DNA from 2 places in the Bradyrhizobium sp. MI1.4 genome. Region 2 is predicted to be linked to the other one. Evidence: riboswitches for the same ligand, from Rfam matches in the RefSeq annotation. Region 2 holds a riboswitch; the other holds the start of a gene.

Region 1 (4,413 bases), on a different contig from region 2:
CGCGTTCGGCTCGTCGTCGACCGCGGGATTCGGCGCGAGCTCGCCGGAGTTCAACTATCCCAATCGCCTTGCCGCGCAGCTGCACCGGCACTATCCGACCGCCGACATCACCGTCGTCAATGCCGGCGTCGGCGGCGAGGATGCGCCCGAGATGATGAAGCGTCTCCAGAAAGAGGTGATCGACGTGCATCCGGATCTGGTGATCTGGCAGGTCGGCACCAATGCCGTGCTGCGCAATCTCGATCCTGGCGAGACCGCCAAACTGGTCGAGGACGGCATCGCTCGCATCCAGGCCACCGGCGGCACCGACATCGTGCTGGTCGATCCGCAATATTCGCCCGCGGTCAACCAGCGCGCCGAGAGCGCCGGCAAGATGGTGAAGCTGCTCGGCAAGGTCGCCGAGCTCCGTCACGTCGGTATCTTCCCGCGCTTCGAGGTGATGCGCGACTGGCACGAGAAGCAATCCCTTCCGGTCGAGAGTTTCGTGATCGCGGACGGACTGCACATGAACGATTGGGGCTATGCCTGCTTCGCCCAGCTCCTCGGCGACGACATCATCCGCTCCGTCGGCCAAATCAAGCTCGGCGTGAACGTGCCCGCGGACGTGCGGACCTATCGGCCGATGTAGCTGCTGCAGGGTGGGCAAAGGCGCGCTCTTCGCGCCGTGCCCACCATCCAGCGGCACTGTGATCGTGAATGGTGGCACGCTTGCTTTGCCCACCCTACGATGTCGAATGCGTGGCTACGCCTTCTCCAGCGCCGCGGTCAGATCCTCGATCAGATCGTCCGCGTGCTCGAGGCCTGCCGAGAAGCGGATGAATCCTTCGCTGATGCCGAGCGCGGCGCGGTCCTCCGGCTTCAAACGCTGATGCGTCGTGGTCGCGGGATGGGTGACGAGGCTCTTGGCGTCGCCGAGATTGTTCGAGATCTTGGCGAGCTTGAGCTCGTTGAGCACGCGGAACGCCGCCTGCTTGCCGCCCTTGACCTCGAGGCCGACCAGCGTCGAGCCGCCGCGCATCTGCTTCTTCACCAATGCAGCCTGCGGATGATCGGCGCGGCCGGGAAACACCAGCCGCGAAATCTTCGGATGGCTCGCCAGCACGTCCGCGATGCGCGCCGCCGTCTCGGTCTGCGCGCGCACGCGCACGGCGAGCGTCTCCAGCCCCTTGAGCAGGACCCAGGCGTTGAACGGCGAGATCGACGGGCCGGTCTGGCGCATGAAATTGTGGATGTGCTCGGCGATGAACGCTTCCGAGGACAGGATGATGCCGCCGAGACAGCGGCCCTGGCCGTCGATGTGCTTGGTCGCGGAATAGACCACGACGTCGGCGCCGAGCGCGAGCGGGCTCTGCCAGATCGGGGTGGCGAACACGTTGTCGACGACGAGCCGCGCGCCGCCACTATGCGCGATCTCGGCAATGCCGGGAATGTCGAGCACGTCGAGCGTCGGATTGGTCGGGCTCTCCAGGAAGAACGTCTTGGTGTTCGGCTTCATGGCGCGCTGCCACTGGTCGAGATCGAGGCCGTCGACCAGCGTGGTCTCGATGCCGTAGCGCGGCAGTAAATCCTGCACGACGTAGAGACACGAGCCGAACAGCGCGCGCGAGGCCACGACGTGATCGCCGGCCTTGAGCGGCGCCAGGATCGCGGTCGTCACCGCGGCCATGCCGGTCGCGGCCGAACGTGCCGCTTCGGCGCCTTCGAGCTCGATCATGCGGCGCTCGAACATCGAGATGGTCGGATTGGAGTAGCGTGAATAGATGAAGCCGGGGTCCTCGCCCTTGAACCGCGCCTCGCACTCCTCAGCGCTGTTGTAGACGTAGCCCTGGGTCAGGAACAGCGACTCCGACGTCTCGCCATATTGCGAGCGTAAGGTGCCGGAATGAACCAGGCGAGTTTCGGGACGGTAGTGGGCGGTTGGCGCCGGGGACTTCGACATAGGACCTCCTGACGTGACCATCGAGAATGGTCACAAAAAAACCGGCCTGGAATATCTCCACGGGCCGGGATCACAGAGGTCCCCGGCCTGTTTAGCGACTTATTTAACGTGGCTGCAAGCCGGCCGGCTCAAATCACCACGGGATAAGTCATGCTCATATTCCGCAATGCCCTTTCCGTCAAGACGTCCATCGGATAGCCGTAAAACGCTCATATTTCCCGCATGTCGGGATGTGTTTGATCCCTGATGAGGACCCCGGGTTGACGTTCACGGTCGCCGCCGACGCCAATGGTATCCTGCCCGACCGCATGATCGCGGCGATGGCGGAGGGCGGTCTCATCCTGCCCGCTTACGACTTCGTCGAAAGCCAGATCCAGCCGGCGAGCCTCGATTTGCGTCTTGGCGATATCGCCTATCGCGTTCGCGCCAGCTTCCTGCCCGGTCCCGGCGCCACGGTCGCCGAGCGCATCGACGAGTTGAAGCTGCACGAGTTCAGCCTCGCCGACGGCGCGGTGCTGGAGACCAACTGCGTCTACATCGTGCCGCTGCTTGAAAGCCTCGCGCTGCCGCCGGAAATCGTCGCGGCCGCCAACCCGAAGAGCTCGACCGGCCGGCTCGACGTCTTCACCCGCGTGATCGCCGACGGCACCCGCCGCTTCGACATGATCGGTGCCGGCTATCACGGCCCGCTCTATGCCGAGATCAGCCCGAAGACGTTTCCGGTGCTGGTCAGCGAGGGCTCGCGCCTGAGCCAGGTGCGCTTCCGCACCGGCGATGCCATCCTCAACATCGACGACCTCGAGGGGCTGCACGCGACCGAGCGTCTCGTCGATATCGACGACGCCGACCTCACCGGCGGCGTCGCCGTCTCTGTTGATCTCTCCGGCGAGAAGAGCGGCGGCTTCGTCGGCTACCGCGCCAAGCGCCACACCGGCGTCATCGACGTCGATCGCCGCGCCGGCTATTCCGTCGAGGACTTCTGGGAGCCGATCTCGGCCCGTCCCGACGGCAGCCTGATCCTCGATCCCGGCGAGTTCTATATCCTCGCGTCGAAAGAGGCGGTGCAGGTGCCGCCCGATTACGCCGCGGAGATGGTGCCGTTCGATCCGCTGGTCGGCGAGTTCCGCGTGCATTATGCCGGATTCTTCGATCCCGGCTTCGGCTATGCCGGCGCCGGCGGGCTAGGCTCGCGCGCCGTGCTCGAAGTGCGCTCGCGCGAGGTGCCGTTCATCCTCGAGCACGGCCAGATCGTCGGCCGCCTCGTCTACGAGAAGATGCTGGCCCGCCCCGACGCGATGTACGGCCAGCGCATCGGCTCGAACTACCAGGCGCAGGGCCTGAAGCTGAGCAAGCATTTCCGGGTGTAGGGATAGCCTCACCTTCCGCTGTCATGCCTCGGCTTGACCGGGGCATCCAGTACGCCGTAGCCTATTGGTTCGATCACATCCGCCTCTGGAATACTGGATCGCCCGATCAAGTCGGGCGATGACACCGAATCTGTGTCAAGATGGGAAGTGAATCTACGTCCGAGGTGGCGAAATGACAGATCAATCCGAACTCGACGCAAGAATCCTCGACGACGTCGCCGACGCGCTGATCTATTCGGATCGCTCCGGCACGATCATGCGCTGGAACCGCGCATCGTCCGCACTGTTCGGCTTCTCGGCGGACGAAGCGCTGGGCCAGAATCTCGACCTGATCATTCCCGAACATCTGCGCGCCGCGCACTGGAAAGGTTTTGAGGCCGCGCTTGCCAGCGGCGCGATGAAGCTTGCGGGCAAGCCGACACTGACCCGCGCGCTGCACAAGGACGGACGCAAGCTCTACATCGAGATGACCTTTGCGCTGGTGCGGGACGCCGCTGGAGTGGTGCAAGGATCGGTGGCGATGGCACGCGACGTCACCGAGCGCGTCGAGCGCGAGCGTGCCGCCAAAGCCTCGCAAACTAAGCCTGCGCAAAATTCGTGATGCGGAATTGGCGCGCCGGCGTGCAGGGCTCCCTGCGTGCGGCTCAACTTGTCCGTCACCGGATGCAGTGACACACTCGATCAGAACAACGATCGGGAGCGAACATGACCGCACCAGACCCCGCGCAGGAAGCTCAATGGAAACGCTGGCGCGCGGTTGCCGATCTCTATCACGCCTACTTCACCGGTCTGATCCTCACCGTGGTCACGCGTCGCGGCACGGCAGATGCTGCGGAGTTCGTCTTTCGCGTGTTCCGCCGCCAGCAGCAGGAGCGCTTCCTGCCGGGGCTGGAGAAGCTCGGGCTGAGCCATCTGCCGCCCGCCGTGGCAGCCGCGCAATATCACTATCTCTCGAACTGGATCGGCGGCGTGCACGTCGAATACATGTATGAGAGCGACCGCAAAGCCTGGATACGCTATCCGCCGCCGCGCTGGATATGGAAAGGCACTGCCATCTGCGGCGTGCCGGGCGAAGTCTCGCGCGCGATGCTGCGCGGCTGGCACGCC
Region 2 (4,413 bases):
CGACGTCGGAGATGATCGCGCCGGGTTTGAGATGCGCGGAGATCTCCTGCGCCACCGGGCCGCAGGCGCCGACGGGAATGCAGAGGATGACGAGATCGGCGTCCTTCACGGCTTCCGCATTGGTCGCGACGACCTGATCGACGATGCCGAGCTCCATCACGCGTGCGCGCGTCTTCTCCGAGCGCGCGGTGGTGACGATCTCGGAAGCCAGGCCCTGGAGCTTCGCGGCGCGTGCGATCGAGCCCCCGATCAGGCCGAAGCCGATCAGCGCAACGCGCTGGAAGTGCGGGGTCGCGCTCATCGTCCGGCCATGAAGTCGCGCAGGCCCTCGACGACGAGGCGGTTGGCCTCCTCGGTGCCGATGGTCATGCGTAGCGAATGCGGCAGGCCGTAGTTCTTCAAGCCGCGCAGCACCAGCCCGCGCTTGGTGAGGAAGGCGTCGGCTGCGTCCGAGGTCTTGCCCTCGGTCGGGAAGTGGATCAGCACGAAATTGGCGACGCTCGGCGTCACCTTCAGCCCGAGCTTGCCGATCTCCTCGGCGAGCCAGTCGCGCCAGGTCTCGGTGAACTGCTTCGACATGGCCTGGTGCGCTGTGTCCTCGATCGCGGCAACGGCGGCGTACATGGCCGGCGTCGACACGTTGAAGGGACCCCGGATGCGGTTGACCGCATCGATGATGTGCTCGGGGCCGAACATCCAGCCGATGCGCAGCGCCGCAAGTCCATGGATCTTGGAGAAGGTGTGGGTCACCACCGTGTTTTCGGTGGTCGCGACCAGCTCGATCCCCATCTCGTAATCGTTGCGCGAGACGTAGTCGCAATAGGCTGCGTCCAGCACCAGCAGCACGTGCGAGGGCAGGCCGGCGCGCAGGCGCTTGACCTCGTCGAACGGCACATAGGTGCCGGTCGGATTGTTGGGGTTGGCGAGCCAGACCAGCTTTGTCTTCGGCGTCACCGCCTTGAGGATGGCGTCGACATCGCAGGTGAGGTTCTTCTCGGCCGCGATGACATTCTTCGCGCCGACCGCCATGGTCGCGATCGGATAGACTAGAAAGCCGTGCGTGGTCGAGATCGCCTCGTCACCGTGGCTGAGATAGGTGTGGGCGAGCAGGTTGAGGATCTCGTCCGAGCCGGCGCCGCAGATGATGCGGTTGGGATCGAGCCCGAAGGTGCGCCCGATTGCTTCGCGCAGCACGCGCGAGGTTCCTTCCGGATAGTCTTCCAGATGATCCGCCACCTGCTTGAACGCCTCGCTCGCCTTCGGCGAGGGCCCGAACGGCGTCTCGTTGGCCGAGAGCTTGAACACCTTGCGGCCGGGCTCTGCCACCGGGGTCTTGCCGGGCGTATAGGGCGCAATATCGAGAATGCCGGGATTCGGCACGGGGCGGGACATCTTCAACTCCGGACTGGCTTAAGCGGTTCGCGACTTACGATTTCGACCCGGTCGGGGGCACCGTATAGCGCGTTGCGTGGCTGCCGACGAGGGCCGTGGAGCGCACCGAGGCCCCCGCTTCGATCAGGGCAGCCTTGATCTTGTCGATGCTGCTTGTCGCGGTGACCGAGACCAGCAGCGCGGCGCCGTCGAAGGCGGTGTCGGGCACCGCCACGATCTCGGCGAGCGGCGACAGGGCGCGCGCGACCTCCGCATTCCACCCAGAGACGCGCACGCTGAAGGTCTCGACCTCCGTCACCAGCGCGCTGTCGGCGACGCGCGAGACCGCGAACACGGGCAACGCCGCCGGATGGTCGGCGCGCTCGACGAAGGGCAGCCGCGCGATGATCTTTGGCGCGCCGGCTTCTTCCAGCTCCAGCCACCATGGTGTGCGGCTGGAGGTCGCCGAGACCAGCGCCAGGTCGCCCTTGGACTTCGCGACGGCCTCGACCGCCGCCTGCGCGCTGAAATGCGCGACGTAAGGCACGGTGAAGCCGAAATGGAATCGCGCGGAATCGCGCATGGCCGGCTCGCTCGCCGAGATGTCGGCGTGGACCGAGAACGGGGCCTGGACATAGGTGAAGGTCGCGATGATGACGCGCCAGATGCTCTCGACGGTGTCGAGCGGCAGGATGCCGCGATGACGCTGCACGAGGTCGCGCATCATGGAGGCCTCGCGTGCCGGGCGGAACGCCGAGCCGACCTCCTGGGTCTGCTTCACCTGGATCAGGCGGTCGATGATGTCGCCGCGTTGCATCAGCAGGCGATGCATGCCTTCGTCGATCGCGTCGATCTCCTTACGCAATTCCTGGAGTGATGGTGGCGCGGGCGGACGTTGGGACATGTCTGACGGGTGCTGCTGAGAGGCGTTCCAATGCGGATCAGTCGAGCCGTCACCGCTGTGATGGATATCCTGATTAGGCAGTCGGGGCTGCGAAAGCAAAGAGAAATGCAAAGAGAAATCGGGCCCTTTCCGCCCGTGGCGCGACAGGCGAATTTGGTTGATCCGGGCCGTGACTTGACGAAAACCGTCCAAGACGGTAGTTTTTACCCGTTCCGTGGTCATTTGAGCCGGCCGGCTTGCAGCCACGTTAAAAAACTCGCTAAACAGGCCGGGGACGCTTTCGATCCCGGCCGAACCTATCGTTCAGGCCGGGTTTTTCATGGCCTGATGTCAATGCGGTCACTTCTACGATCGCAAACGAGGTCGATGGTCAGATGGTTGGCGTCCAGTCCATTCCGAGTCCCGCGATCACCGCCGACGAGCGGTCGCACGAGGTGGATCATCCGAGTTCGCACGTCGCGCAGTTCGGCTCGGAGCAGCCGCTGCGGCTCGACTGCGGGGTCGATCTCAGCCCGTTCCAGATCGCCTACCAGACCTACGGCGAGCTGAATGCCGATCGCTCCAACGCGATCCTGATCTGCCATGCGCTGACCGGCGACCAGCACGTCGCCAACGTGCACCCTGTCACCGGCAAGCCCGGCTGGTGGGAGACCTTGGTCGGCCCCGGCCGGCCGCTCGATCCCAACGAATATTTTATCATCTGCTCCAACGTGATCGGCGGCTGCATGGGCTCGACCGGCCCGGCCTCGATCAATCCCGCGACCGGCAAGGTTTGGGGGCTCGATTTCCCCGTCATCACCATCCCCGACATGGTGCGCGCGCAGGCGATGCTGATCGACCGGCTCGGCATCGACACGCTGTTCGCGGTCGTCGGCGGCTCGATGGGCGGCATGCAAGTGCTGCAATGGACTGCGGCGTATCCGAGTCGCGTGTTCTCCGCGCTGGCGATTGCCTGCTCGACACGACACTCGGCGCAGAACATCGCGTTCCACGAGCTTGGCCGCCAGGCGGTGATGGCCGACCCCGACTGGCACCATGGCGGCTATGCCGATCGAGGCATCCATCCGCATCGTGGCCTCGCTGTCGCCCGGATGGCGGCGCACATCACCTATCTCTCCGACGCCGCGCTGCATCGAAAATTCGGGCGGCGCATGCAGGACCGCGAGCTGCCGACTTTCTCTTTCGACGCCGACTTCCAGGTTGAGTCGTATCTGCGCTACCAGGGCTCGTCCTTCGTCGAGCGCTTCGACGCCAACTCCTATCTCTATCTGACCCGCGCGATGGACTATTTCGACATCGCCGCCGACCATGGTGGCGTGCTGGCGAAGGCGTTCGCGGGAATCCAGACCCGCTTCTGCGTGGTCTCCTTCACCAGCGACTGGCTGTTCCCGACCTCGGAATCGCGCGCGCTGGTGCACGCGCTGAATGCGTCGAGCGCGCGGGTGTCGTTCGCCGAAATCGAGACCGATCGCGGTCACGACGCGTTCCTGCTCGACGTGCCCGAGTTCTTCGACATCGCCCGTGCCTTCCTGCAATCGGCGGGCAAGGCGCGCGGGCTTACCGCCAGGAATGCTTAACAAGGACGACTAGGCATGTCTGTACAGGAAACGTTGCCGCTCGGCGGCGTTGTGGCCGGGCAACCCGGTGATTTTCGCGCGGACCATGTGCTGGTGGCCGAGATGGTCAAGCCGGGCTCGAAGGTGCTCGACGTCGGCTGCGGCGAGGGCGACCTGCTCCAACTGCTGGAAACCCGCGGCGTCGACGGCCGCGGCATCGAGCTGTCGCGCGAGGGCGTCAACCGCTGCGTCGCCAAGGGTCTTGCGGTGGTGCAGGGCGATGCCGACACCGACCTCGTGAATTATCCGGATGACGCCTTCGACTACGTGATCCTGTCGCAGACGTTGCAGGCGACGCGGCAGCCGAAAGTGGTGCTGGAGAATTTGCTGCGCATCGGCCGCCGCGCCATCGTGTCGTTCCCGAATTTCGGCTTCTGGAAGATGCGGCTCCAGCTCCTGATCGGCGGCCACATGCCGCGCACGGAGAACCTGCCCGCAAGCTGGTATGACACCGCCAACATCCATTTCTGCACTATCAAGGATTTCGTCGAGCTCTGCGACGCGATCGACGTCAAGATGGAA

Evidence for each region. A riboswitch is a leader RNA that binds a small molecule or an ion and turns the genes downstream of it on or off. The one in region 2 is predicted to bind S-adenosylmethionine.
Region 1: another riboswitch for S-adenosylmethionine. It lies ahead of AC0L23_RS32800 (O-succinylhomoserine sulfhydrylase); the one in region 2 lies ahead of metX (homoserine O-acetyltransferase MetX).

The regions. Positions count from the first base shown of each region.
Region 1 covers NZ_JBVVPP010000051.1:21,697-26,109, forward strand. Annotated here, with positions in the region: gene AC0L23_RS32795 (SGNH/GDSL hydrolase family protein) at 1-628, shown strand, start outside; gene AC0L23_RS32800 (O-succinylhomoserine sulfhydrylase) at 743-1,939, opposite strand; SAM riboswitch at 2,010-2,089, opposite strand; gene AC0L23_RS32805 (2'-deoxycytidine 5'-triphosphate deaminase) at 2,170-3,306, shown strand; gene AC0L23_RS32810 (PAS domain-containing protein) at 3,479-3,907, shown strand; gene AC0L23_RS32815 (hypothetical protein) at 4,012-4,413, shown strand, end outside.
Region 2 covers NZ_JBVVPP010000006.1:23,110-27,522, reverse strand. Annotated here, with positions in the region: gene AC0L23_RS08840 (prephenate/arogenate dehydrogenase family protein) at 1-301, opposite strand, end outside; gene hisC (histidinol-phosphate transaminase) at 298-1,392, opposite strand; gene AC0L23_RS08830 (chorismate mutase) at 1,427-2,275, opposite strand; SAM riboswitch at 2,480-2,559, shown strand; gene metX (homoserine O-acetyltransferase MetX) at 2,650-3,852, shown strand; gene metW (methionine biosynthesis protein MetW) at 3,868-4,413, shown strand, end outside.